DNA from 2 places in the Bacillus silvicola genome. Region 2 is predicted to be linked to the other one. Evidence: a T-box and tRNA genes for the amino acid it is inferred to sense, from the RefSeq annotation. Region 2 holds a T-box; the other holds one or more tRNA genes.

Region 1 (16,739 bases), on a different contig from region 2:
CTGAAATGAGATACCTTCTTTTTAATTATAAAATTATCTCTTAAATCCACCTTCTGAATGAATAACTTGTCCTGTAATCCACTCCGCTTCTTCACTTACTAAAAACTTAATAAGCCTCGCTGCATCTTTCGGTTCACCAATTCTGCCGAAAGGAAACATCGGTTTTAATCCTCTTTTTATCTCTTCTGTCATCCATCCCGTATCAGTTGGCCCTGGATTAATTGCATTAACAGTTATACCTAAATGGGCTACCTCTGCTGACAAAGTACTAGTGAGAGCATCAATAGCTCCCTTCGTTGTTGCATAGGCTAACTCGCCAGCCATAGGTCCTTTAAACTGTCCCGAAGTAATATTAACGATTCTACCACCTGATTTCTTATTAAATCCACGTGCAAACTCACTACTTAACAATGTAGTGCCGCGAACATTTACCATGTAATGTTTATCCAAATCTTCAGCAGTCAAATTGGAGAAATCATTATTCGTAGAATACGCTGCATTGTTAATTAATATATGAGGGTACCCTAGTTGTTCAGTAACTTTATTTATAAGCTGATTTGATGCATCATTCCGAGTTAAATCTAACTCCATACTTGATACTTTCACACCGTTTTGTAACAGCTCTTCTTTTAATTGTATTTGTTCATTTTGATCAACGCCCCAAGGCATCTCTTTATCGTAATTCGTCCAGTACGTAAAAAATATATCGTATCCTGCTTCAGCTAATTCTTTACAAATAGCTGCTCCAATACCATCTAGACGACTAACTCCTGTAACAACAGCTACTTTATTTTTTAATTGATTCACACTATACTCCTCCAAGTTTAAAGGACGCATATTTTATATAAGAGATATAAATTTCCCCACATAGGCATCTATCCTTACAAAAGGGATGTACAAGCTAAATATGCAGTCCTTGAATGATTTACAGATAGCTAAATAACCCCTCGCTTATGAGAGAAAAATTCATCTATCTAATTTCTAATCATTACAAGTTCATCCACATATTGAGTCTTTGTCCCCTCTCCATATATCTCCAAATTTTATTTTAACATTAAAGATTTAATATTTCAAAAAACGAAATAATTACTCCTATTCATGAAGTATCATGTACTATAAACCGTAGTTAATAACTAATTTGAATTTAAGTGTATACATTTACCATTACCTATTCGTTGTATAAGTGTAAGGAGGAAAAATGATGGGAAAAGAAAAAATATTGACCTCCTATCTTATCAATTTAGGAGAGGAAGTGTTCAAGCTATTACTAGCGAAAGGAGCTATAAAAGAAGATGCAGAAGACATCATCCAAAATACTTTCTATAAAGTATACACATTGCTAGATGATCTAACCGAGAGTAACATACGTCCATGGTTTTTCAGAGTCGCACTAAACGAATACATTGACTTAAAGAGAAAAAAAGAACAGCAAAACATTTATTTAACTGAAGAGATTTATTCAAAACTACAATATACAGACCAAGAATTAGACGCTGTTTTAAATAAAGATGAGATTTTCTATCTATTAAAAGATATAAAATTAGAATATAAAGAGGCCTTCTTTTTAAAGTACTATTACAACTTTTCATATGAAGAAATCGCTCTAATATTAGATATTCAAGTGAACAGTGTCAAACAAAAATTACATCGCGCACGTAAAACAATTCATTCTACAGTAGGAGGAAAAACTTAATGGACACTTCTTTAAAAGATGCGTTAAAAAAAGCGAAACGTAAGCAATTACTCAAAACCATTATTACTTCTATTATCGTCGTAATAATACTTATCCCTATAATTTATAAGATCGGTAATTTCTTCGCGGCGAAAAGTTCTACGAAACTTCACGAACATCTCTTTTTACATAATGCAATTGCAGAACCGAATGTGCAAATTGATTCTCAAGTAACGAGTAACTCATCCATGTTTGGCGGCAATATTATATCAAATCGTTCTAAAAATATTAATGGTTATGTAGTCCCATGGAACACATTAACAAGTTCCTATGGTTGGCTCCGTACCAATATCGATTCCAATGAATTAACACCTGGTTTTTATTGGTCCGATACAGAGTTCTACGAGTACGATAAACAAACAAAGAAAAAGTTTGCAACATTTTATAATCCCGCTATTAAGGAATATTTTGATGGTGTCCAAAATGAATTAGGGGAAGTTTCACAAATGAACAACTATGTTGCCGAAGTTGCTATCTCTTTCAATCAGCCCTACACACTACAAGAAATTAAAGAAAAAATTCCAGACAACTTAAACATTGTATGGTTATATATGACCTCACCAATTGGAGACGAAAGCAAGGGACCTGCTGGTATGCCCGTTTACGGATTTAATCCAGACAAGTCCCCTGAAGAAGCGTATAAAGAGTTCGTTGATTCACTTAACCAATACGATGACGATGGACATGACGAAGACATCCAGAAGTTTTTAAAATCAAACAAAAACAAACCATTCGATCAAGTGAAAATTTTAGGTGTTATGCTAACAGGAAAAACAGAAAACTTTAAGGCATTAGAAAACCAAGACTTTATTCGTGGTGCTTCTGTAGGGGTTACTGCACAAATTGTTCCTTATATAAAACCGGAGAAATAATAAGGAAAAGAAAAGATACACTAATAGTAGATAGTTAAAAGAATGTACATTAATCTGTTTACTATGGGAGCTATCTATTTTAGTGGAGAGCTCCCATCCCTCATTTATTGTTCATCCTCTAAAAAATAAATTTCCAAATACTTTATGTACAAATGAAAAATCATAATTTTTGTTCACACTTTATCCATTGTGAATCTTTTCACAATGGATATATAATAAACATGTAAATACAATACATTGGAGGGATTTCAATGGTTATCAACTTTTTAAGAACTGATAAACGTGCTGCTTTCATATTATTATTTTTACGATTTTACATAGGATATGCGTGGCTTGCTGCTGGAATAGGAAAAGTTGTTGGACAGTCTTTTGATGCAAGTGGTTTTCTAAAAGGAGCTATCGCTCAAGCATCAGGTAGTCACCCTGCAGTACAAGGTTGGTGGGCAGATTTCCTTCAACATTTTGTTCTTCCAAACGCAGACCTATTTAGCTTTCTAGTTCAATGGGGAGAAATTTTAGTAGGTCTCGGTTTAATTTTAGGTGGATTAACAAAAACAGCTGCATTTTTCGGAATCATAATGAACCTTTCATTTTTATTAAGCGGAACTGTTAGTGTAAACCCAAACCTACTTATTTTAACTATGTTCATTTTAGTTGCAGGACAGAATGCTGGACGTATCGGATTAGATGGTTATGTTTTCCAAAAACTTTTCAAAAAAAATAGCCGTGCAGCATATAAATTAAGTAAAACTGCATAAGAACAGTTCATCTTTTAAATATAAGCTAATAAGAAACACGATCATTTTCTCACATAAAGTGAAACCGAAATCTATAATCAGATTTCGGTTTTTTGATATACAATAAATCACCTAAACTATTCACAATTCGATATAATACAAATTTATCTATAGAAGTAATTTAAACGTTATAAGCTACCTTATAACGTTAGGCTATCTGAAAATCCAATAATACGTATACTTGCAGATGAACCAGAAGCAAGAGCTACAATCACAAGATAAATATGAAAACAGCCCTCCTTATGAGACTGTTTCATCCTTATGTATCCTGTGAGGATATCCATTATAAAGTCCTAAAATCTTTCATACTTTCTCCAAGAATATAGTGTGAAAACCACATCAAATTCTGCTTCATAATAGCCACATTAATTCCTGGCTGGTCAGAACTATATGCCATTCCTTTAAATATAATTAATTCTGTATCCACTTCCATATCCCTTAATCCTTGATATAGCTCATATGCGTTTAGAGTTGGAATTCTTGCATCCTTTTCGCCATGTTGGATTAAGGTGGGAGTACAGGCTGATTTAATATATGTCATTGGCGATGTTTTTGTATATATATCTGGATCATTCCATGGAGTATTTCCTAAATGCATTCTAATAAAGTAAGGGATATCTGTATTTACATAATGGGTACTCCAGTTAGTGATTCCACCTCCAACTGAAATAGCTTTAAATCTACTACTATATGTAGAACAGAAAGCTGATATATATCCCCCGTTGCTCCATCCCATAACCCCTACTCTACCCTTATCTACAATCCCTTGATCAACTAGTTTATCCACTCCAGATATAACATCATCGTAGTCAGCAATTCCCTGTTTTCGATAGTTTGCTTTTAAGAATTCATTACCATAACCAGAACTTCCCCTATAGTTCGGCTCTAAAACTATAAAGCCTTTTTCGATAAATTGCTCAATAGGATATTTTTCATTAAAACACTCTGAAAATATCGGGAAGGATGCCCAAGCCGGACCACCATGGATTACTACTAATAAGGGATATTTTTCATTTGCGTCAAACTCTACTGGAGTCGATAAAACACCCTCTATTTCAAGACCATCACTACTTTTCCATGAGACTATTTCCCTATTACTTTTAAGCTTTCCTTCGAAAAAGCTATTTTCATTCGTTATTTTTTTATCGTCTAAATAGATTTCAAAGGTTTCATTTGTAATAGCCTTATTATAGGATATATGATTTCCATCCCTTGTTATAGAAGCATTCATTATAAAGCCATCTACTTTGTCACTTAACATTTCCACAGTGCCATCCTCACATAGCAATCCAATACGATAGTTAGTTTTATCCTGCCATCTAATTAAAATCCCCTTAGCCGTCCACTGTAATGGCATAACCGTACTATCAAAGTTTGTTAAAGGCCGAATTACCTCTCCAGTATTCATATCATATATCTCTAATGTACTGTCTTGTATATGAGTCTTATAGTACTCCTTCTCCCTTATGCTTGCTGAGTAGCATATTTTGCTGCCTTCAGGAGAAAAGCAAACGCTCCCTCCCAACAACTTATCCATATTCATCTTTTGTAGCTCTCCAGCTTTAATATCTAGTATGTATAGATCTCCATTCATATAATCTCCCATATTTGAGCTTGGTGTAGCCATAAATACAACCTTTTTCCCATCATTTGAAATATCAAATTCGTGGATATGAAAATCCTTCCCATTAGTTAGTTGATAAACACCGCTATTTTCATGTTCCTCTTTATCATTTTGTATCACTTTTTCTATTTCAATGTAATATAAACAATTATTCTTGTACTCCTTACCTATACGTTGGAAATCCCCATATAGTTCCTTCCGCTTCTTTATCAGCTCTGATTCTTTTGACTGTGCCACATAATAAAAGCCTTTACCACTAGGCTCCCATTTAAAATTACTGATCCCTTCTTTCTCATCAGTAATTTGTAACTCACCATAACCATCTATTGACTTAACAAAGATTTGATTTTTCTTATTATCCCCCTCACCAACTGAGCTAAGGTAGGCGATATCCCTAGAATCTGGGGACCATAATGGGTGTATACTATCTATATCCCCAGTTGTTAATGGGTAACTCTGCTCCTTATCTTTTTCATATATCCATATATGATTCCTATATGTATTGTCTTTCCAGTTAGCTGTCTTCTTAACAAATGCTACATTTTTTCCATCATCACTTATGTTTGTACTTGATAAAGCTGGTAATGAAATAATCTCTTCTATACTTAAATATGTTTCTTCATTTATTTGCATTAATAAGCCCCCTCGTAATGTCTAATAATCTATCGTCTCTTCCTGTGTAATAAAGGAAATTGTTCACGAATACTTAAAATGATAACGGAAAATTCTGATAAATAAAAGTAGTTCCTTTCAAAATCCGATAAAGTGAAACTTTAATCAGTGGGGATTCTGTCCATCCCCACTGCTAGTTCCTCGCCCCTCTTTAATCCACTTATCAATTTTAGATGTTCTTTTTCTTTTGGACACAAAAACACCCCTTTAGATAAAAATATCCAAAGGGGTGAAGCTTCACAAATTTATTTCAAATCTACCAACCTCTACTCAACAGTAACAGACTTAGCTAAGTTACGTGGCTTATCAACGTCACATTCGCGGTGAAGTGCTGCGTAGTATGAGATAAGTTGTAATGGAATAACTGCTACTAGCGGTGCTAGTGCTTCGTGTACAGCTGGTAATACGAAGCTGTCACCTTCCATTTCTAAGCCTTTCATTGAGATGATACATGGGTTAGCCCCGCGCGCTACTACTTCTTTCACGTTACCACGAATTCCAAGGTTTACGTGCTCTTGTGTAGCAAGTGCGATAACTGGTGTACCGTTTTCGATTAAGGCAATTGTACCGTGTTTTAATTCTCCTCCAGCAAATCCTTCTGCTTGGATGTAAGAGATTTCTTTTAGTTTTAACGCACCTTCTAAACCTACGAAGAAGTCTACGCTACGTCCGATGAAGAAGCAGTTACGCGTTGTTGCTAAAAATTGTTTTGCTAATGCGTCCATCTCTTCTTTTTGATCACAAAGTACTACCATTGCATTTGCTACAAGTCCTAGTTCGTGAGTTAAATCAAAATCAAGAATTTCACCTTTAGCTTTTGCAATGTCAGCTGCTAAGATTGAAAGTACTGCAAGTTGTGCTGTGTAAGCTTTCGTTGATGCAACTGCAATTTCTGGTCCCGCATATAACGGAAGTGTATAATCAGCTTCACGAGAAAGCGTAGAACCAGGTACATTTGTAATCGTTAATGCTTTATGACCCATTTCATTTGTTTGCACAAGTACTGCACGGCTATCAGCTGTTTCACCACTTTGTGAAATGTAAATGAAGAATGGTCTTTCTGTTAATAATGGCATATTGTAAGAGAATTCACTTGCTACGTGTACTTCAACTGGTACTTTCGCAAATTTCTCGATGAATTGCTTTCCAACAAGACCTGCATGATAACTTGTTCCACATGCAATGATGTAAATGCGATCGCTATCTAAAATTGCGTTACGGATATCTGCATCCAGTTCAATCTCGCCATTTTCATCTTGATACTTTTGAATTATATTACGGATTACAAGTGGTTGCTCATCGATTTCTTTAAGCATGAAATGAGGATACGTTCCTTTTTCAATATCACTTGCGTCTAATTCCGCTGTATAAGGTGCACGTTCAATCGTTTCACCTTGTAAGTTTTTAATTGTAATGCTTTCTTTCGTTACAATTACGATTTCTTTATCCATTAACTCGATAAATTGATCTGTAACTTGTAACATCGCCATAGCGTCGCTCGCCACAACATTAAAGTTGTCACCAACACCTACTAATAGCGGGCTTTTGTTTTTAGCAACATAAATCATGTTTGGATTTTCAGCATCAAGTAATCCGATTGCATAAGAGCCATGTAAAAGAGATAGCGTATTACGGAACGCTTCTTCTACACTTAATCCTGTGCTCACTTGTTGTTCCATAAGCTGTACGATAATTTCTGTATCTGTTTCACTTACGAACGTTACATCTTGTAAATATTCCTTTTTCACTAATTCATAGTTTTCAATTACACCGTTATGAACTAGTGTAAAGCGTTTTGATGTACTTTGATGCGGATGCGCGTTTAACTTACTTGGAACACCATGTGTAGCCCAGCGTGTATGTCCAATCCCTACGCTTGCTGCTACGTTCTCATCTACGATTTCGCGAAGCTTTGCAATACGGCCTTTTTCTTTGTATACAACAACACCGTTCTCTGCTTGTACTGCAATACCTGCTGAATCATATCCACGATATTCTAGTTTTTCTAAACCTTTTAATAAAATTTCCTTTGCATCTTGCTCTCCAATAAATCCTACAATTCCACACATGTTTAGTCGCCGTTACAAATGCTTACACTGCTTTGCGAACATGTAACGACATAGTCCGATACCATTTATTTATATTAAAAAAACGGATTACATATTGCTAGCCCTGTAAGCTTGTAACGGCTTTCACCTTCCTCTCGATTGGGTTAAAGTCCGTATATACTTATACAGCTAGTATTCATCCGTTCCTTTTCTCTCATCACACTTTCACCTTTGTCCACTAAGTCACCTTAATGTTTTAAGTAAAAGTTTGCGGTTGTGATGAACAACCGGGAGTCATCCGCCGAAATCTCGATAAACTCCACCTCGTCAACTACACTACTTGTAGTTCTGGCGCTTTTATAATTTACAATATTTCCTTTGAGAAAAAGAACAAGACCATCGTATAACAAACAATATAAATCGTCAATGAAATTTTTTTCATTGTCTATAAAACATATGAAAAAGGAGCACTTTTTGTGCTCCTTTTTCATAGAATCGGCGAATTATTCAACGCCAACTTCAGCTTTCACAACTTCTACAATACGATGTACATATCCATCACAAATTTCTTGTGTCGGTGCTTCTGCCATTACACGAATAAGTGGTTCTGTTCCAGATGGACGAACAAGAATACGACCGTCTCCGTTCATTTCTTCCTCTACAACACAAATAATTTCTTTAATTTTCTCATTTTCTAATGCTAGTTTTTTATCTGTTACACGAACGTTTACTAGTAATTGTGGGAATTTTGTCATCTCGCCTGCAAGCTCAGATAATGGCTTTTTCGTCATTTTCATGATGTTTACAAGTTGAAGTGCACTTAACATTCCATCACCAGTTGTAATGTAATCAAGTAAGATAATGTGACCTGATTGTTCTCCGCCCAGATTATATCCACCACGTTTCATTTCTTCCATTACGTAGCGGTCACCAACTGCTGTTTTATCACTTGTAATATTGTTTGCTTCAAGTGCTTTATAGAAGCCTAAGTTACTCATAACTGTTGAAACAACTGTATTATGTTTCAATTGACCAGTTTCTTTCATATACTTCGCACAAATAAACATAATTTGATCGCCGTCAACGATGTTTCCTTTTTCATCTACCGCGATTAAACGGTCGCCATCACCATCAAAAGCAAGTCCGATATCAGCACCTTTTTCTTTTACTAATTCAGCTAAGACTTCTGGATGTGTAGATCCTACACCTTCGTTAATATTCATACCGTTTGGAGAAGTTCCCATCGTTGAAATATCAGCTTCTAAGTCTGCAAATAAGTATGGAGCTAAAGAAGAAGTCGCACCGTGTGCGCAATCTAAAGCAATATGTAAACCAGAGAAATCTTCCTCTACAGTTTGTTTAATGTATTGTAAATACTTTTGTCCACCTTCAAAATAATCACTCACTTGGCCAAGGTTAGTACCTGTTGGACGTGGTAACTCGTCAACTTCTTTGTCTAATAATGCTTCAATTTCAGCTTCTTGCTCATCTGTTAATTTAAAACCATCTGAACCGAAGAACTTAATTCCATTATCTTGTACTGGATTATGAGATGCAGAAATCATAACACCCGCTTGTGCATCTAAAGCTTTTGTTAAATAAGCCACACCTGGTGTAGAAATAACACCAAGACGCATTACTTCTGCTCCAGTTGATAATAGGCCTGCTACTAAAGCTCCTTCTAACATATGTCCAGATACACGTGTATCACGGCCAATAATTACTTTTGGACGATCTGTATCTTTTGTTAATACATAGCCGCCAAAACGTCCAATTTTGAATGCTAATTCAGGTGTTAATTCCTTATTTGCAACCCCGCGTACTCCGTCTGTACCAAAATATTTACCCATTATTATTCGCTCCTTTTTCATGCTCTTTGTGATTATCTACTGTTGGTTCTTGGCTCGTTTCTTGGCCATTTTCTTTATCTTTTTCTTTATCTTTTCCCTGATCCTTTTCTGGATCCGGTTCCGGATTTTTTGGTTTTTCAGTTTGATTTTCTTTATTGTTTGCTGGATCTGGTTGTTCAATATTACCCTGTACTTCTTTATCTGGTTTTTCTTTCTTCACAATTGTGACTTTAGCACCTTTTTGTTTTGGTTCTATCGAAATATTACCAGGACCGCTCACTTGAATAGAAACATCCTTCGTCCCCGGAGATACATTTTGCAGATTAATCGCAGCTGTTATTTGAGCAGCTGTTATTTTATCTACTATACTTGCTTCTCCTGAAATATCAACGCTTATCTTTCCATCCTGTGGCGAAAGTAGCTGAGCAGTAACATCATTCGGAATTCCATTTTTTTGAATCGGGATACCCTCTATAGTTTTACTTTTCGTTTGTTTTACCTTTTGTACCCCTACAGAAACCTTCACTTGATTTGGTTTTGCACTTGTCACACCTTTTGGCAATAAAACAGAGGCATCGAATGTTGTAGAATCCGTCAATTGACTAAGATCTACCTCGACCCCCTCTATAGATTGTATATTATCCAAAATGTCTTTTGGACCTGCTATCGTTACCTCTTTTGGTTCAACATTAATATTTGTAACAGCTAAACCCTCTGGCAAATTCCCTTTTTTCGAATATGTTAGAGGTACTGTTTTTTCGACGTTATTTGCTGTAGGTTGTGTCACTACATTCACGGTTACACTTATTTTAGATGGACTCGTTTTTACATTTAAACGTTTCCCTTCTTTATTGTACAATGTAACGTCTGCTGTTTTTGTAACAGTTTTATTCACGCCTTTTAAGTCGATATATGCCTTAGCAGATGAAATACTTTCTATTTCTTCTTTTGTTCCAACTACTTCAACAGTGTCGGGCTTAATACTCGATTTCTCAATAGTAGAACCTGCTGGCATCTGATCTTCATTTGATAATTTCAAATCCACATGAACATACTTTTTCGCTTTTTCATGAAGAGTGACTTTAATTGTTGATGGTTGAACTGTCCCTTTCACATCATCTGGAAGCCCGTTCGCTTTTAAAGAAACTTCATAGGTTCCTACTCGACTGTCTCGCAAATCAACTGGTATATTAAATTGGCTTTTTGCTTTTGTTGCAGCGACCGATGCTTTTGGGCCTTCTAACTTCACCTTGACTCCACCTGGTGGAATACCACTTACAATATACTTCTCTTCATCATACTTAATAGTAATGGGATAATCAGTTAATGTTTCTTTCGTTTCATTTACGAAAGGTAATATACTCGCTGTCGTATTTTTTTCGGTTAAAGTTGCTGACATAAAAAGCATACACGCCAATAGTAATGAGATTCCTTTTAAAAACCAATGATTCTCCATTAGCTTATCCATGACGCTTTCTCCTCCAATTCCATAAAGACGAAGAAGTCGTTTTTTCGTTCCCACTAAATTCTGCTAACAACATATCCTTCAGCTGCTCTGTCTTCAAATCACGATGTAACTCACCGTTTTTCGTTAAAGAAATTTGACCCGTTTCTTCCGACACAACTACTGTAATACTATCAGTAACTTCACTAACTCCCATTGCAGCGCGATGCCTTGTTCCTAACTCCTTAGAAATAAACGGACTTTCTGATAGCGGAAGATAACATGCTGCTGCTTTAATTGTACTTCCCTGCATAATTACTGCTCCATCATGAAGAGGGGTATTAGGGATAAAAATATTAATGAGTAGTTCTGATGACACATTTGCGTTCAGCGGAATACCCGTTTCCACATAGTCACCCATCCCAGTCTCTTTTGACAACGTAATTAATGCACCTATTCTACGTTTTCCCATATATTCCGTAGCTTTCGCTATCGCTGTTGCAACAATTTCAGGTTCATCTTCCTCGTGAGTTCCCACACGCGAAAACAGACTACCTCGTCCTAGCTGCTCAAGTGCTCTTCGCAATTCTGGCTGGAAGATAATAATAACAGCTAGGAATCCCCACGTTAATACTTGTTCCGTTAGCCAATATAGCGTATGCAATTCAAGTAAAATACTGATCATCCGGACGACAATAATAACTGTAATACCTTTTAAAAGTTGAACAGCCTTCGTGCCCCGGATTATAAGAATTAGCTTATATATAATAAACCATACAACAGCAATATCTAATGCCGTACTAAGATATTTCAAAATGGTCGTATCTTCAAAAGGCATGCTAACCCTTCCTCCTACTTACGAGCAATTCTATCCATATATTGAAATATTATTTTATGCTCTATCTGTATGTATTTCCAACAACTAGTTAATTATACCATACATGAAACAAACGACAATTACAAACGCCCCCTTTAGCTTAAATTGGTAAGATGTCAACCTTTCTTACCCTACAGTATAATATCAATCATAATTATACGCCTATTTCCCAATAAAAAAAGCAACTTCACAGTTGCTTTTCTTACATTTATTTCAGTTTTTCACCGAATAAAGAACCCATTAAAGCAACCGCTGTTGTTGCTGTTCTGTTTCTCTCATCTAAAATTGTATTTACTTCAACAAACTCAGCAGATGTAACAATATCAGCTTCTGCTAACATCTCCATCGCTAAGTGGCTTTCACGATAAGATAGACCGCCAATTACAGGTGTTCCAACTCCTGGTGCGTCATGAGGATCAAGCCCATCTAGATCTAATGATAAATGGACACCATCCGTATGAGATAAATACGCAATTGTTTCTTCCATAACAGCCGTCATACCCATACGATCGATTTCATGCATTGAGAATACTTTAATGCCTTCATCGCGAATAAAGTCTTTTTCTCCTTCATCCAATGCACGTGCACCGATAATTACAACGTTCTCTTTTTTCACCTTTGGATATGCTTCATATAAGTCTACAAGCGTCGGATGTCCATAGCCTAAACTTGCAGCAAGTGACATACCGTGAATATTTCCAGATGGTGAAGTCTCTTCTGTATTTAAATCACCATGTGCATCATACCAAATAACACCTAAATTTTTATAATGTTTCGCTACACCAGCTAGCGTACCGATAGCAATACTATGGTCACCGCCTAATACAAGTGGAAAACGACCTTCTTCTATAATATGATCAACCTTACTTGCTAATTCATTACATACAGTTGCAACTTGTGTAAGGTTTCTTAATTTTGTATTTTCATCTACTTCTTTTTCTCTCTCAATACATATATCTCCCAAATCTTTAACGTCATATCCAATTTGTTCAATTCTTTCAATTACCCCTGCATAACGGATCGCGCTTGGTCCCATATCAACCCCGCGACGCATCTGTCCTAAATCCATTGGAACTCCAATAACTGAGATTTCTTTTTTCATAGATAGTATCCCCCTTTTATGCCTTCCTAAATATTTTAAATCTTTTATATAGTCTGACTCAACTCGACATTTTTCTGCATGGATATACAATATATTCACTTGTACACTCATTGAAACCTAAATTTTAAGACTATTCTATGTATAAAGTTAACTTAGTGAAACAACTGACTTTTCTATCAGCTAATATTTTTATCCGCACTTTTCTCCATCATCACTCAGGATTATGCAAAATATCATCAAATAAATGGATTAAAAAACACTTCTACATTTAGAAGCGTTTTTCTGATGCTAATTTCCACACTGTTGCAATATTTCTTGCTGTCATTTCGATATTCTCTTCTGCCCTTTTATATGCTTCTTCTAATGTCATTGGACTCGCTGTAATACTAAACACTGCATCAATTCCCTTTTCGTAAACAGTCGTATAATTCGAGGATACAGATCCACCAATAGCAATTACAGGAATATGACGATATTTCGCCCGCTTCGCGACACCAACAAGAGCTTTTCCATACGCTGTTTGTTCATCTATTCTTCCCTCACCAGTTACAATCAGATCGGCGCCCTCTATACACTTATCAAAATTTGTATAATCTAATACAATTTCAATTCCTTTTCTTAACTGCCCCTTTAGCACCGCAACGACAGCTGCTCCCATTCCTCCAGCTGCCCCCGCCCCCGGTATTTCAGATACATCTAAAGATACATGTTGTTTAAGTATATTAGCATAATGTTTTAAATTCTCATCTAGCTCTTTCATCATCTCTACATTTGCGCCCTTTTGTCTCGCAAATACAAAAGATGCCCCGCTAGCTCCAACTAAAGGGTTATCTACATCACACGCTGCTTCTAACTTTAAATCCTTTAGGCGTGAATCAATCCTAGAAAGATCAACAGTAGTAATCAAATTTAATGTCCCTCCAGAGGGTTCTATTACTTCACCTTTCCTGTTTATAAACCTTGTACCTAAAGCGGATAGCATACCAGCCCCACCATCATTTGTAGCACTTCCTCCAAGTCCTAAAATAATGTGTTTCACTCCTTGATCTAATGCATGTAATATAAGTTCACCTGTCCCTTTTGTTGTTGTAATAAGTGGGTTTCTCTTTTCAATTGGAACGTGTTGTAATCCTGATGCTGCTGCCATTTCAATAAATGCTGTCTCCTTATCCTTAGACATACCATAAAAGGCTTGCACGCTCTCTCCAAGCGGCCCTGTCACATTAAGTGATATAATTTCTCCCATTGTAGCACCAACAAGAGATTCGACCGTTCCTTCACCTCCATCTCCAATTGGTACTTTAACGTACTCTGCTTTAGGAAAAACTGCTGCAAAACCTCTTTCAATAGCTTCACATGCCTCCATAGCTTTCAAACTTTCTTTATATGAATCAGATGCAATGACAACTTTCATAATTATCTCTCCTTATTTATGCTCTTCTTTCATTTTAAACAACATATACACAAGTTGTCTTTTTATGTGAAATTTAAGCACAAAAAAAGCTTACATCATTTGATGTAAGCTTTCCCTATTTATATGGAGCCTAGCGGGATCGAACCGCTGACCTCCTGCGTGCAAGGCAGGCGCTCTCCCAGCTGAGCTAAGGCCCCGTAGTAATAAAGCGGAAGACGGGATTCGAACCCGCGACCCCAACCTTGGCAAGGTTGTATTCTACCACTGAACTACTTCCGCGAAAATGGTGAGCCATGAAGGATTCGAACCTTCGACCCTCTGATTAAAAGTCAGATGCTCTACCAACTGAGCTAATGGCTCGTAAATGGCTGGGCTAGCTGGATTCGAACCAGCGCATGACGGAGTCAAAGTCCGTTGCCTTACCGCTTGGCTATAGCCCATTAATATTTACTAGTATGGTTATCTTCTCAAAAAAATAAACCCTTTCAGGTTATTTTAAAGAAAATGGTGGAGGGGGGCAGATTCGAACTGCCGAACCCGAAGGAGCGGATTTACAGTCCGCCGCGTTTAGCCACTTCGCTACCCCTCCGACATTTAAATATATATGGTGGAGGATGACGGGATCGAACCGCCGACCCCCTGCTTGTAAGGCAGGTGCTCTCCCAGCTGAGCTAATCCTCCAAAAGTGGTGACCCGTACGGGATTCGAACCCGTGTTACCGCCGTGAAAGGGCGGTGTCTTAACCACTTGACCAACGGGCCAAAAAAATCCAAAACTTTTCTCAAGCTTCCAACCGGGCTTGAACCGGTGACCTCTTCCTTACCATGGAAGTACTCTACCAGCTGAGCTATGGAAGCATAATGGCTCCGCAGGTAGGAATCGAACCTACGACCGATCGGTTAACAGCCGATAGCTCTACCGCTGAGCTACTGCGGAATAATACAAGCCTGGCAACGTCCTACTCTCACAGGGACAAGGTCCCAACTACCATCGGCGCTAGAGAGCTTAACTTCCGTGTTCGGTATGGGAACGGGTGTGACCTCTCTGCCATCATTACCAGACTTTTATCATTATACACATTCTTTTCAGAATGTCAAGAAGAAATCTAAACATATATTCCTTCAAAACTAGATAACATTGCTACATATTATATGGTTAAGTCCTCGATCTATTAGTATTCGTCAGCTCCACATGTCACCATGCTTCCACCTCGAACCTATCAACCTGATCATCTTTCAGGGATCTTACTAGCTTACGCTATGGGAAATCTCATCTTGAGGGGGGCTTCATGCTTAGATGCTTTCAGCACTTATCCCTTCCGCACATAGCTACCCAGCTATGCCCTTGGCAGAACAACTGGTACACCAGCGGTGCGTCCATCCCGGTCCTCTCGTACTAAGGACAGCTCCTCTCAAATTTCCTACGCCCACGACGGATAGGGACCGAACTGTCTCACGACGTTCTGAACCCAGCTCGCGTACCGCTTTAATGGGCGAACAGCCCAACCCTTGGGACCGACTACAGCCCCAGGATGCGATGAGCCGACATCGAGGTGCCAAACCTCCCCGTCGATGTGGACTCTTGGGGGAGATAAGCCTGTTATCCCCGGGGTAGCTTTTATCCGTTGAGCGATGGCCCTTCCATGCGGAACCACCGGATCACTAAGCCCGACTTTCGTCCCTGCTCGACTTGTAGGTCTCGCAGTCAAGCTCCCTTATGCCTTTGCACTCTACGAATGATTTCCAACCATTCTGAGGGAACCTTTGGGCGCCTCCGTTACACTTTAGGAGGCGACCGCCCCAGTCAAACTGCCCACCTGACACTGTCTCCCGGGTCGATAAGACCCGTAGGTTAGAATTTCAATACAGTCAGGGCGGTATCCCACCAGCGCCTCCACCGAAGCTAGCGCTCCGGTTTCAATGGCTCCCGCCTATCCTGTACAAACTGTACCAAAATTCAATATCAGGCTACAGTAAAGCTCCACGGGGTCTTTCCGTCCTGTCGCGGGTAACCTGCATCTTCACAGGTACTATAATTTCACCGAGTCTCTGGTTGAGACAGTGCCCAAATCGTTACACCTTTCGTGCGGGTCGGAACTTACCCGACAAGGAATTTCGCTACCTTAGGACCGTTATAGTTACGGCCGCCGTTTACTGGGGCTTCAGTTCAGAGCTTCGCTTACGCTAACCCCTCTCCTTAACCTTCCAGCACCGGGCAGGTGTCAGCCCCTATACTTCGCCTTACGGCTTCGCAGAGACCTGTGTTTTTGCTAAACAGTCGCTTGGGCCTATTCACTGCGGCTTTCCG
Region 2 (13,726 bases):
CATTACAAAGCCACCACCTTGTAATTACAAACGGCACAAAAGCTTTAGCTGTTGCTGGTGTTATGGGCGGAGCTGATTCTGAAGTTACAAATGACACAGTAAACGTTCTAATCGAGTCTGCATACTTTGCAGGACAAACTGTGCGCCGTACATCAAAAGACTTAGGTCTTCGTAGTGAATCAAGTGCACGTTTCGAAAAAGGGATTGACCCAACACGCACATTTGAAGCGATTCAACATGCAGCTGCTTTAATGGCAAAATACGCTGGCGGTGAAGCACTTGAAGGTGTAGTAGAAGCTGATAACTTACAAGTAGAAGAGCGTACAGTATCTGTTACTGCTGAAAAAGTAAACCGTGTATTAGGTACAGATATTTCTGCAAGTGAAATGGGTACAATGTTCACAAACTTAAAATTCCCATTCACAGAAGTAGAAGGAACATTCCATGTAAATGTGCCAGCACGTCGTCCTGATATTACAATTTCAGAAGACTTAGTAGAAGAAGTGGGTCGTCTATACGGTTATGACCACATTCCAGTTACATTACCTTCTGGAACAATGACACGTGGTAAATTAACATCGGCACAAACGAAACGTCGTAAAGTACGCCGCTTCCTAGAAGGCGCTGGTTTATATGAAGCAATCACGTATTCATTAACAAGCGCTGACAAAGCGAAACAATATATGGTTGAGCCAAACGAAAAAGCTCCTGTAAATCTTGCACTTCCAATGAGCGAAGAGCGTAGCCAACTTCGTTTAAGCTTAGTGCCACAATTGTTAGAAGCAGTTTCATACAATGTTGCACGTAAAAACGATAGCGTTGCTTTATACGAAGTAGGTTCTGTCTTCTTACCAACAGAAGCAGGAGAACTTCCGAAAGAAGAACAACATCTTGCAGGTGTTATGACAGGTCTTGCTCTTCACCATGCATGGCAAGGTGAGAAGAAAGTTGTAGACTTCTTCGTTGTTAAAGGCGTGCTAGAAGGATTATTCGACGTACTAGGCGTTGCTAACCAAATCACATATGCACCAGCAAAACGTGAAGGTATGCACCCGGGACGTACAGCTGACATCGTATTAGATGGCGAAGTAATTGGATTCATCGGTCAATTGCACCCTGAAGCGCAAAAACAATTAGATGTGAAAGATACATTCGTATTCGAACTATCTCTTGTAAAAGTATTCGGTGCAGACGCAGAGGAAACTTACTACTCAGCAATTCCACGTTTCCCATCTATGACACGTGATATGGCTGTTGTCGTAACAACAGAAACAAAAGCTGGTGAAATGAAGCAAGTCATTGCTGAAGCTGGCGGAGAACTTCTGAAAGATGTAACACTATTCGACTTATACGAAGGTGAAAAAATGGAAGAAGGCAAGAAATCACTTGCATTCTCTATGAACTACTTCGATGCAGAACGTACATTAACAGATGAAGAAGTAACAGAAGCACATAACCGTGTATTAACAGCGGTAGAAGAGAAATTTGGTGCGGAGTTACGTAAGTAATTTTTAAATAAAAAGGTTGAGTGCTAATTACATGAGGCTCAACCTTTTTATTTTTAATTAAATTTCAGCTGTTTTTCGTTCTGTAAATACCTCGGTAGCAACCGTTAAAATGGTGTTTAATGCTACAGGAAATCCGGCATAAATAATCATTTGCATCATTACTTCAATGATTTCTTCTTCTGTCCATCCGACGTTTAATGCTCCGATTATATAAAATTTTAGCTGCTCAGTATTGCCTAAAGCTGTTAATCCAGCAACGGTCGCAAGTAATCGAGATTTTAAGTCAAGACCTGGTCTGGCGAAAATTTGACCGTAGTTAAATTCTACAGCTAATGTTCCTAAATCAGGCGCAATAGAATCTGCAAAGTTATTTACAATATTTTGATAATGTTCTGGAGCGATTTTTGCTAAAACTTTCATTCCTTTTTCATAATTTACACTAGGATTTTTCATTACATATATCTCCCTTTCTAGTATAGTTAGGTATTTTTATAAACGAGATTATTGCAATACTTATCATGGAAATTCCAAGAATGCATACTCCGGTCCACTGCCATTTGCTCCAGGCGAGTAGTCCCAAGTAAGAACCAATAGATCCACCAAGGAATGTAGCCACCATGTATATGCCGTTCAAACTACTTCGTTTCTCAGGGTGTAATTGGAAAATGTGTGCTTGACAAGCGACTTGATTTGCTTGAGTACTGGCTGTAAGTAGAAGGGCTCCTATAATTAGTCCTGGTAACCAGTACCCTAAAAATAAAAATAGTAAAAAAGAAAAAAATGAAATAGATGTACATAAAGTACTAGCAAATACGGCTCCTTTTTTATCTATAATGCGCCCAATTATAGGTGTTGCAAATGCCCCTACTATTCCTACTAAACCGATTAATCCAACAGTAGAACTTCCGTAATGATAAGGAGGTGTGGTTAATAAGAAAATAAGTGTAGTCCAAAAGACACTAAAAGCTCCAAATATCATTCCTTGACTTAAACAAGCCTTTCGCAATATTTTTTCTTGCAACAAAAGTGGAAGGAAAGAATGAAACAGCTTTTTATACTGCATGTGGTGAATCGTATCTCCCTTAGGGAAATATATTTTCACCAATAAAATAAGAATGGATGTACTTATGAAAAAACTTCCGTAAACAGCTCGCCATCCGAAGTGAATATCAATAAATCCACTAATTAATCGAGCACCTAAAATGCCGCAAACTAGACCGATAGACACATTGCCTAAAATTCGCCCCCTATTTTGATCAGTGGCGTATTGAGAGACAAAAGGGATTACAATCTGGGGGATGATTGTAACAAATCCAAGAATAAAATTGGATGCAATTAGCCAATTCGCACTTGTCGATAAAGCGGATAAAGCTAAATTGATACAAACGAGGGACAATAAACTTAAAATTAATTTTTTTCTCTCAAGCATATCTCCTAAAGGAACTAGGAAGAGGTTTCCTAATGCATACCCGACTTGGGTTACAGTAGCAGCAATACCGATTCTAGTTTCTGAAACATGAAAAGTATGAGCCATACTTACTAAAAGGGTTTGATTTATATACACGTTTGCTACTGTAAAACCACATATTATCGCCATGAATAAAACAAATCGCTGTGTCAGTTCGAAAGAATGCGTTTCTGTATTTTTTATTATCATAAAATTCACCTCCTTTACTTATTAAGATAAAGGTAGGTTTATAATGAAAATAGGAGTGTATTTATACTGGTATAAAAACTACCACTAATAAAGGGGAACATTATATGTTAAGCGATGCAGATAGAAGGAAGGAACTAGCTGATTTTTTAAAAAGCCGCCGCGCTAGGTTGACTCCTGAGCAATTTAATTTACCAATTGGTCAACGAAGAAGAATAAAAGGATTAAGACGAGAAGAAGTTGCGCAATTAGCTGGAATTGGATTGACATGGTATACATGGTTAGAACAAGGGCGTGATATCCAAGTTTCTCAAGAAGTTATAGAGTCAATTTCTCGTGTATTTCAGTTGGAGGGGGAAGAGAAAAAACATTTGCTTTTATTAGCAAATCATTCACTACCTTCTCAAATAAGGAAACCGATTGCTGGACACATAAATGGGATTTTAGAGGGGCTATTAGATCAATTACAATTTTGTCCTACTTATGTAATTGATGAGAAACTAAACATTGTTCATTGGAATAAAGCAGCAAGCGTTGTATTTGGTGATTTTGGCGAAATGGATGAGAGAAATCGAAATGCAGTTTGGCGTTGTTTTACATCAAAAGAATACCGTGAACTATTTGAAAACTGGGAAAACCATGCGCAACGTTTAATTGCACAGTTCCGTTCTACATATACACAGTTTATTGGGGATGAGTGGTTTAAAAATATAATTGAAGAACTTACGGAAAGAAGTAGCGAATTTCGTATGTGGTGGTCAAATCATGAAGTACAAGGAACACCTATTGGTCGGAAAATACTTTTACATCCTGTCGCTGGAACGTTGATTATGGATCATGTCACACTCCAGGTTTATGACGCACCTGAATTAAAGCTTACAATTTACCAGCCTCGTACAGAGGAAGATACAGAAATGAAGATGAAAGCATTATTAGAAGCAAATTAGCATAATACGGCAGGGGATTGGTCTGTACAAGGAAAGCTTTTAAATATATGTTGTTGAAGAAAGAAAAATACTGATATATTTTCCGACATCTTGCATCTTTCCCTCGAATGTAGTACATTAATTTTAGTTTAACAAAACGAAAGACGATGATAAGGAAAAGTAGTATATACTATAATCCAAAGCGAGTCAGGGACGGTGAGAGCCTGATGAGGCGGTATATATGAAGAACACCTTGGAGTTGCTAACCGAAATTGGATCTTGTATTCAAGAGTAGACTTAGACGGGAATCCGGCCTGTTACAAACCGGGAAGTATGTATTACATACGAGTTAAAGTTGGTCTTTATGACAAATTGGGTGGTACCGCGAAGTTTAACCTTTCGTCCCTTTATGGATGAAAGGTTTTTTTGTATTTAAATATATCAGCAAAGGAGAATTTCACTATGGAAAACACATTAGTAAAAAGTCTGTATAGAGATACAGAAAAGTATGCAGATCAAACAGTACAAGTATCAGGGTGGATTCGTAACTTACGTGATTCAAAAGCATTTGGTTTCATCGAATTAAACGACGGTAGCTTCTTCAAAGGCGTTCAAATCGTTTTCGATACAGAATTAGAGAACTTCAAAGAAATTGCAAAACTTCCACTTAGCTCTTCAGTTAAAGTAGAAGGTAAAGTAATTGCAACGCCTGGAGCGAAGCAACCATTTGAAATTAAAGCAGAAAAAATTGATATCGAAGGCTTATCAGACTCTGATTACCCACTTCAAAAGAAGCGTCATACGTTTGAATACTTACGTACAATCGCTCATTTACGTCCAAGAACAAATGCATTCTCTGCAACGTTCCGTGTACGTTCTATCGCAGCATTTGCGATTCACCAATTCTTCCAAGAGCGTGGATTCGTACATGTTCACACACCAATCATCACTGGTAGTGATACAGAAGGTGCTGGCGAAATGTTCCGCGTAACAACGCAAGATTTAAACAACGTACCAAAAGGTGAAGACGGACAAGTTGATGAATCAAAAGACTTCTTCGGTAAAGAAACAAACTTAACAGTAAGTGGACAGCTGAACGCTGAAGCTTATGCGTTAGCATTCCGTGATGTTTACACATTCGGACCTACATTCCGTGCAGAAAACTCAAACACAACTCGCCACGCAGCTGAGTTCTGGATGGTTGAGCCTGAGATTGCATTCGCTGAATTAGGTGACGTAATGAACCTTACAGAAGATATGCTAAAATATGCAATGAAATACGTACTAGAGCATGCACCAGAAGAAATGGAATTCTTCAACAGTTTCGTTGACAAAACAGTTCTAGAGCGCATGAACAACGTAATTAACTCTGACTTCGGTCGCATCACATATACAGAAGCAATTAAAGTGCTTCAAGAGTCAGGTGCTGACTTCAAATACCCAGTAGAATGGGGTATTGACTTACAAACAGAGCACGAAAGATACTTATCAGAAGAAATCTTCAAACGCCCTGTATTTGTAACTGACTATCCGAAAGACATTAAAGCATTCTACATGCGTCTTAATGAAGATGGTAAAACAGTAGCTGCTACTGACCTTCTAGTTCCTGGCATCGGCGAATTAATCGGTGGCAGTCAACGTGAAGAAAGAATGGACGTTTTAGTAGACAGAATTAAAGAACTAGGTATGAACGAAGAGGATTACTGGTGGTACTTAGAACTTAGAAAATACGGCGGTACAAAACATGCTGGATTCGGTCTAGGTTTCGAGCGCTTCCTAATGTACATCACTGGCATGGCTAACATCCGTGACGTAATTCCATTCCCAAGAACTCCAGGTTCTTCTGAATTCTAAAATGTGAAAAAAGCGAGAGGATTTCCTCTCGCTTTTTATTTTGCATAGTTTATTACCTCATAGCAAAAAGTAACGCGAAGGGGTGAATATAAATGAGTAAAAAAGTGAAAAAAGATCATTCAAGATCGGGCCTAGGTTCTCCAGAAGTAGAAGGACAAGGAACGACAACACATGAAACAGGCTCTCATAAAGTATCTTCATCTAATAAGAAGCAGAAACGAAGCTAACATAAAAAAGGAGAGTCTTGGCGACACTCCTTTTTTATGTATTACATCTTATTATCGTTAATTTCTTTTGTGATTTTATCTACATCTTTGTCTAATCGACCTAAATAGAAAAACCACACTAAGCTAATGAACACGTAATAGATAGCCATAACGCCAAGATTATCAGATATATTCTCGAATATGGATTTAGTAGTGAAAAAAACTCCCCAAATGGTAGAAATAATGAAGTAAGAAAGTGGACCTACGAGGTGTACGAAAGCATATAATACCTTTTTTACTTTTACAGCGTTCATATGAAATACCTCCTTTTTCTAATCATAAATTCAAGTTCCTTACAGAAGTGTTGTAGTTTTGCTGGATTGTGTATTAACAAGCGGGCATCGTGTTTCCCAATAAACTTTCGAATTCGTAAGTTTAATAGGAATGATCTACCATATCTTTCAATCAAGTTTTGAAACTCCTGCTGCTCACTGAGTAATTGAATATTTCCCCTAATTTCGAATTGTCTTTCATGTGGATCACCTAGTAAAATATTTAGAATCATTTGTAGAAGTAGCAATGGGAAACTCCTCCTATGTTAGAATAATCTGTATATTATAATTGTAACAAAAATATAAGGCCTATAGTAGGGGGAAACAAAAAACAGGAGTTTGTAGGCTCCTGTTTTTGTCGATACTATTTTAATAAGCGAAACGCCTTCTCCTTATTAGCGAAATGCATTTTCACAAACTCAGGTAATCGTTCTTTACCAAGCTTTTGAATTAATTTAGCAGCGGCAATATCAACTTGTTTACCGGCACCTTTTGGAAGTGGCATACCAGCTTTTTTGCTTAGTTCGTCAAACTGTTTTACGAATGAGTAACGAGCTAAAATAGAAGCAGCGGCTACTGCTAAATGGACGCTTTCGCCTTTCGTCGCGAAGTAAACATTTTCACGTTGTACCTGTTTTTGTTTTGCTAAATATTTGTAGTATGTATCAGGTTGTGTGAATTGATCGATTAAGACGCCTTCAGGCTTTGTAGGTGCAATTTTAGCTAATAAGTTTGTAATAGCTTTATTATGTAGTAAGGCTTTTAACTTACCTTGGTTGTTTCCTTTATCAAATAGCTCGTTATATTTTTCATTGTGAAGGACAAGAGAGCTGTAAGGAACAACGTGTAGAAGTTGTTTTGCAATGGCAGTAATTTGATCGTCATTTAAGTTTTTAGAGTCTTTTACACCAAGTTCTTTTAGTAGTGGAATTTGCTTTGCATCCACATATACAGCAACTACTGTCATCGGTCCGAAGAAATCACCAGTACCAACTTCATCTGACCCTACGATAGACATTGTACTGATGGAAGTAGGCGGTGCATAACGGTGTGAATCGACAGATTTTTTTACAGCTGTTTTCGGTGTTTGAGAGACAGTTTGCCAACGAGAAGCTTCTGCTTCAGCGCGGCCTCCTTGGAACATTACTTTTCCAGATTTATACGCTGTAATTGTGCAAGATGGCACCTTTGCCATGAAGATCCCGCCTTGTGGAATTTTCGGGCTAAGCGCTTGTTTATATTGTTGTTTCATGTTTTCAATTACTGTAGAATTTGTTTGAATTACGATAGAATTTGACATAATGGTCACCCCTTTTTTTATATTGTTATTTTTATCATATCGGATTGTTCTTTCTGTTTCCATATTATGAAGGTTCATGGTATGATAAACTTTAGGATTCTGTACGTGATTGGAGGCCGGTGAGTTGTCACAACAAAAGGGAAAGAAAAGTCGAATTAATGTAGAAATCTATGGTCAGCAATATTCAGTTGTTGGCGATGAAAGTACAAGTCATATCCGCATGGTAGCAGCGATTGTGGATGATAAAATGCGCGAACTCAATGCCAAGAATCCTTCGCTTGACACGAGTAGACTAGCGGTATTGACGGCGGTAAACGTCATACACGATTACATAAAATTAAAAGAAGAACATGAGAAATTGAAAGAAAGTATGACAAAAAAAGGAATGGAATAACATGATTGATATTATTATCATTTTACTGCTTGTTATGGGATTTTTCCTCGGCTTACGCAGAGGGTTTATTCTGCAACTTGTAAAGTTAACAAGCTTTATTATCGCATACCTTGTTGCATACTGGTACTGTAAAGATTTAGCGCCAGCGCTTGCGAAATTTATTCCGTATCCATTTGATAAAAACGTATCTGTTCCAGAATGGATTGATGCAAATAATATTGAAACAGTATTTTATCAAGCACTTGCGTTTATCATATTGTTTATTATTACAAAAATTGCACTTTCATTACTTGGTAATTTGTTAAATATGTTTGCAGAAATACCGGTTTTAAAGCAAGTCAATGCGTTCGCGGGGGCAATCCTCGGATTTTTAGAAGTATATATTATTTTGTTTGTTTTAATTATCGTTGGAAACATCCTTCCAATTGAGCAAATACAAACACCATTACAAAAATCATCAATTAGCAAAATAATTGTAGACGATACACCGATTCTTTCTGAAAAGGTGAAGGAGCTATGGCAGACAGGTAGCAAAGTATAACTTCTCTTTTTTCAGAAAGAGAAGTTTTTTTCTATGAAAGAAAGGCGGGGCAATGATGAAAATAAATAAAAAACAAGTTATTAAATTATTAGAGACAATCGGCCTGTTTATGGAACTAAAGGGCGCGAATCCATTTAAAATATCTGCATTCCGTAAAGCAGCAGCAGCATTAGAGAGTGATGATCGTAGTCTTTCTGAGATTGAAGATTTCACGAAGATTCCGGGTATTGGAAAAGGAACAGCAGCAGTTATTCAAGAATATATAGAATCGGGAACATCTGAAGTATTACAGGAACTTGAAAAAGAAGTACCAAGCAGTTTATTACCGTTATTAAAACTTCCGGGCCTTGGTGGTAAGAAGGTAGCTAAGTTATACAAAGAACTTGGTGTTGTTGATATGGAATCGCTAAAAGCTGTTTGCGAGGAAAATAAAGTACAAGCTTTAGCAGGTTTCGGTAAGAAAACAGAAGAGAAAATATTAGAAGCAATTGATCAAGTAGGATCTCGTCCAGAGCGTTTACCAATTGCGATGGTATTGCCTATTGCCGGGGAAATAGAGGAGAAATTGTCGAATATTGCTGAAGTGATTCGTTTCTCTCGCGCTGGTAGTTTACGCCGCGTTCGTGAGACAGTGAAAGATTTAGATTTCATTATTGCAACGACGGAGCCAGCAGTAGTACGTGAACATTTATTACAGTTTGATAATATGATTGAAGTGATTGCAAGTGGAGATACGAAAGTCTCTGTTCGTCTTCAATATGAATACGATATTTCAATTGATTTCCGCTTAGTAAAACCAGAAGAGTTTATTACAACTCTTCACCATTTCACAGGATCAAAAGATCATAACGTAAAAATGCGCCAAATCGCCAAAGATAAAGGTGAGAAAATTAGTGAGTACGGTGTAGAGAATCTGGAAACAGGTGAAGTAAAAACATTTGAAACAGAAGAGGAGTTCTTTGCTCATTTCGGTCTTCCGTTTATTCCGCCAGAAGTACGTGAAGATGGAAAGGAAATTGAATTAATTAAAGAGTATCCGAACTTAATTCAGTTCTCTGACATACAAGGTGATTTACATATGCATACAACATGGAGTGACGGTGCCTTTTCAATTGAAGAAATGGTACAAGCATGCCGCGCTCGTGGATATAAGTTTATGGCGATTACGGACCACTCACAATACTTGAAAGTAGCGAATGGTTTAACGAAAGAGCGTCTTCGCGAGCAAGCGAAAGAAATTGAGCGTATGAATGAAAAGTATCCAGACATTACAATTTTACGGGGAATTGAAATGGACATTTTACCAGATGCCTCGCTTGATTTTGATGATGAAGTATTAGCAGAACTAGATTATGTCATTGGAGCGATTCACTCTAGCTTCTCACAAGACCGTGAAACGATTATGAAACGTCTTCGCACTGCGCTTGAGAATAAGCATGTCACTATGATTGCCCATCCGACAGGTCGTCTTCTTGGGCGCCGCGAGGGTTACGATGTAGATACAGATTTATTAATCCAGCTCGCAAAAGAAACAAATACAGTTTTAGAATTAAATGCAAACCCAAACCGTCTAGATTTAAGCGCGAAATTATTAAAACAAGCACAAGATGCTGGTGTAAAAGTAGCGATTAATACGGATGCTCATACACTTGAAATGTTAGAAGATATGGAAACAGGTGTAGCAGCAGCACGTAAAGGTTGGATTCAAAAAGATAACGTAATTAACACATGGGATATTGAACGTTTATTAGACTATATTAAACGTAATAAGTAACACAAGGGGGACCTGCAACATGTTAGAAAGAACGTTGCGTGTATTAGAATACAATAAAGTAAAAGAACAATTACTTGAACATACAGCCTCTTCACTTGGTCGTGACAAGGTGAAGAATTTAGTGCCCAGCACTGATTTTGAAGAAATTGTAGAACTGCAAGATACAACGGATGAAGCGGCGAAAGTTATTCGTTTAAAAGGTAGTGCACCATTAGGTGGTATTACGGATATTCGCCCAAATGTGAAGCGTGCAAAGATTGGAAGTATGTTAAGCCCAAATGAACTACTTGATATTGCCAATACGATGTATGGTAGTCGCAATATGAAACGTTTCATTGAAGATATGGTTGATAATGGTGTCGAGCTTCCAATTTTAGAAACTCATGTCGCTCAAATTGTATCTTTATATGATTTAGAAAAGAAAATTACTAATTGCATCGGTGACGGTGGTGAAGTAGTCGATAGCGCAAGTGATAAACTGCGTGGTATTCGTACTCAAATTCGTACTGCAGAAAGCCGTATTCGTGAAAAGTTAGAAAACATGACGCGTTCTTCAAACGCGCAAAAGATGCTGTCTGACTCGATTGTAACGATTCGTAACGAACGTTACGTAATCCCGGTAAAACAAGAATACCGCGGCGTATATGGTGGTATTGTTCACGATCAATCAGCTTCTGGGCAAACGTTATTTATTGAACCACAAGTCATTGTAGAGTTAAATAACGCGCTTCAAGAAGCACGAGTGAAAGAAAAACAAGAAATTGAACGCATCTTATTGATGTTAACAGAAGAAGTGGCAGTAGAAGCGGATATCGTTTTATCTAACGTAGAAGTAGTTGCGAATCTTGACTTCATATTTGCGAAAGCTTTTTATGCGAAGCGTATTAAAGCAACTAAGCCAATCGTAAATAACGAGCGCTATATGGATTTAAGACAAGCACGTCATCCGCTTATTGATCCAGAAATCATCGTGCCAAATAACATTATGTTAGGTAAAGATTTCACGACAATTGTTATTACAGGACCGAATACAGGTGGTAAAACAGTTACGCTGAAAACAGTCGGTATTTGTGTATTAATGGCGCAGTCTGGTCTTCACATTCCAGTAATGGATGAATCGGAGATTTGTGTATTTAAAAATATTTTCGCTGATATCGGTGATGAGCAATCGATTGAACAAAGTTTAAGTACGTTCTCCTCACATATGGTGAATATTGTAGATATTTTAGAAAAAGCTGATTTTGAAAGCTTAGTTTTATTTGATGAATTAGGTGCTGGAACAGACCCGCAAGAAGGGGCTGCACTAGCAATTTCAATTTTAGATGAAGTATGTAATCGTGGTGCTCGCGTTGTTGCTACAACGCATTATCCAGAATTAAAAGCATACGGATACAACCGTGAGCAAGTTATTAATGCGAGCGTGGAGTTTGATGTGAACACATTAAGCCCAACGTACAAATTATTAATCGGTGTACCAGGACGTAGTAACGCCTTTGAAATTTCGAAGCGTCTTGGATTATCTGATCGCGTTATTGACCAAGCTCGTAACCATATTAGTACGGATACAAATAAAATTGAAAATATGATTGCGAAGTTAGAAGAAAGTCAAAAGAACGCAGAGCGTGACTGGAACGAAGCAGAAGCGCTTCGTAAGCAATCTGAAAAACTTCATCGCGAATTACAGCGTCAAATTATTGAATTTAACGAAGAGCGTGATGAAAAATTATTAAAAGCGCAAATAGAAGGGGAAGAAAAAGTCGAAGCTGCGAAGAAAGAAGCAGAGGGCATTATTCACGAACTTCGTCAATTGCGTAAAGCGCAGCTTATAAACGTGAAAGATCACGAGCTTATTGAAGCGAAGAGCCGTCTAGAAGGCGCAGTGCCAGAGCTTGTGAAGAAACAAAAAGTGAACGTGAAAAACACAGCGCCAAAACAACAATTACGTGCAGGCGATGAAGTAAAAGTATTAACGTTCGGCCAAAAAGGTCAATTACTTGAAAAAGTAAGTGATACAGAGTGGAGCGTACAAATTGGTATTCTGAAGATGAAAGTGAAAGAATCCAATATGGAATACATTAATACACCGAAGCAAACAGAGAAAAAAGCAGTCGCAAGTGTGAAGGGTAGAGATTATCACGTGTCGTTAGAGCTTGACCTTCGCGGTGAACGTTATGAAGATGCAATGATGCGCGTTGAAAAATATTTAGATGATGCACAGCTTGCAAGCTATCCGCGTGTATCAATTATTCACGGTAAAGGAACAGGAGCACTTCGCCAAGGTGTACAAGATTACTTGAAGAAACATCGCGGCGTGAAAAACTACCGCTACGGTGACATGGGCGAGGGAGGCCTAGGCGTAACAGTTGTCGAATTAAAATAGCAAACAACCAAACAAAAGGGGAAACCATTATATGTTTATGGACAAACTTGCAAAAGCATTGTTAGCTTGTTGTGGAATATTTTTGGTGATTGGGGTTATTTATTTAGTTGTTTTTGCGAAGTAAAGGAGCGTCAATCGTGGCATAATGACATCGCCATAGATTGACGCTTTTAATATATATGAAAAGGAATAAGCTATGAAAATCAACCAATACATAAGCGAAGCAAAATCCTGCTCAAGACGCGAAACAGACCGTCTCATTAAAGCGGGACGCGTGGCTATTAACGGTGAAATATGTACGCACGGTGCACTCGTGAGCGATGGTGATGTTGTAACGATTGATGGACAGGTTATTGCAAAAGAAGAGAAAGAAAAAGTGTATATCGCCTTTCATAAACCAGTCGGAATTACTTGTACAGCAGCCGATCATATTGAAGATAATATTATTGATTATATCAATTACCCAGAGCGAATTTTTCCTGTTGGACGATTAGATAGAGCATCAGAAGGACTTATTTTATTAACGAACGATGGTGCGATTGCGAATCAAATTTTACACGGAGATCATGAGCATGAGAAAGAATATGTTGTGACGGTCGATAAGCCTTTTACTGATTGGTTTATTGATGAGATGTCCAGCGGTGTAAAGATTAAAGATGGAATGACGAAGCCATGTAAAGTGACGAGAGTCGATCAATCAACATTTCGCATCGTTTTAACGCAAGGGATGAACAGACAAATTCGTAGAATGAGCCGTGCTTTCGGATTCACTGTGACAAAATTAAAGCGAGAACGTATTATGAATATAAAGCTAAGTGATCTTGAAGTAGGAAAGTGGCGAGACATTACAGCTGAAG

The links. The T-box of region 2 lies ahead of asnS (asparagine--tRNA ligase). A T-box ahead of a tRNA ligase gene usually reads a tRNA of that ligase, here a tRNA-Asn.
Region 1: it has a tRNA-Asn gene. The T-box ahead of asnS (asparagine--tRNA ligase) is inferred to sense a tRNA for this amino acid. The anticodon was not compared.

The regions. Positions count from the first base shown of each region.
Region 1 covers NZ_JBNGVC010000013.1:1,040,623-1,057,361, forward strand. Annotated here, with positions in the region: gene ACP6L7_RS27445 (SDR family oxidoreductase) at 34-837, opposite strand; gene ACP6L7_RS27450 (RNA polymerase sigma factor) at 1,202-1,693, shown strand; gene ACP6L7_RS27455 (sigma factor regulator N-terminal domain-containing protein) at 1,693-2,604, shown strand; gene ACP6L7_RS27460 (DoxX family membrane protein) at 2,856-3,362, shown strand; gene ACP6L7_RS27465 (S9 family peptidase) at 3,685-5,658, opposite strand; gene glmS (glutamine--fructose-6-phosphate transaminase (isomerizing)) at 5,964-7,766, opposite strand; partial or broken gene ACP6L7_RS27475 (hypothetical protein) at 7,779-7,963, opposite strand; gene glmM (phosphoglucosamine mutase) at 8,249-9,595, opposite strand; gene ACP6L7_RS27485 (CdaR family protein) at 9,588-11,063, opposite strand; gene cdaA (diadenylate cyclase CdaA) at 11,056-11,877, opposite strand; gene rocF (arginase) at 12,125-13,018, opposite strand; gene ACP6L7_RS27500 (glycerate kinase) at 13,287-14,432, opposite strand; tRNA gene ACP6L7_RS27505 (tRNA-Ala) at 14,557-14,629, opposite strand; tRNA gene ACP6L7_RS27510 (tRNA-Gly) at 14,640-14,711, opposite strand; tRNA gene ACP6L7_RS27515 (tRNA-Lys) at 14,717-14,792, opposite strand; tRNA gene ACP6L7_RS27520 (tRNA-Gln) at 14,798-14,872, opposite strand; tRNA gene ACP6L7_RS27525 (tRNA-Tyr) at 14,938-15,021, opposite strand; tRNA gene ACP6L7_RS27530 (tRNA-Val) at 15,038-15,113, opposite strand; tRNA gene ACP6L7_RS27535 (tRNA-Glu) at 15,119-15,193, opposite strand; tRNA gene ACP6L7_RS27540 (tRNA-Thr) at 15,217-15,289, opposite strand; tRNA gene ACP6L7_RS27545 (tRNA-Asn) at 15,294-15,368, opposite strand; rRNA gene rrf (5S ribosomal RNA) at 15,378-15,493, opposite strand; rRNA gene ACP6L7_RS27555 (23S ribosomal RNA) at 15,584-16,739, opposite strand, start outside.
Region 2 covers NZ_JBNGVC010000012.1:1,461,676-1,475,401, reverse strand. Annotated here, with positions in the region: gene pheT (phenylalanine--tRNA ligase subunit beta) at 1-1,508, shown strand, start outside; gene ACP6L7_RS19620 (carboxymuconolactone decarboxylase family protein) at 1,566-1,961, opposite strand; gene ACP6L7_RS19615 (MFS transporter) at 1,948-3,165, opposite strand; gene ACP6L7_RS19610 (helix-turn-helix transcriptional regulator) at 3,270-4,109, shown strand; T-box leader at 4,247-4,498, shown strand; gene asnS (asparagine--tRNA ligase) at 4,551-5,942, shown strand; gene ACP6L7_RS19600 (YuzL family protein) at 6,035-6,169, shown strand; gene ACP6L7_RS19595 (hypothetical protein) at 6,211-6,462, opposite strand; gene ACP6L7_RS19590 (hypothetical protein) at 6,459-6,728, opposite strand; gene rnhC (ribonuclease HIII) at 6,845-7,780, opposite strand; gene zapA (cell division protein ZapA) at 7,905-8,174, shown strand; gene ACP6L7_RS19575 (CvpA family protein) at 8,176-8,715, shown strand; gene polX (DNA polymerase/3'-5' exonuclease PolX) at 8,771-10,489, shown strand; gene ACP6L7_RS19565 (endonuclease MutS2) at 10,509-12,869, shown strand; gene ACP6L7_RS19560 (23S rRNA pseudouridine(2604) synthase RluF) at 13,066-13,726, shown strand, end outside.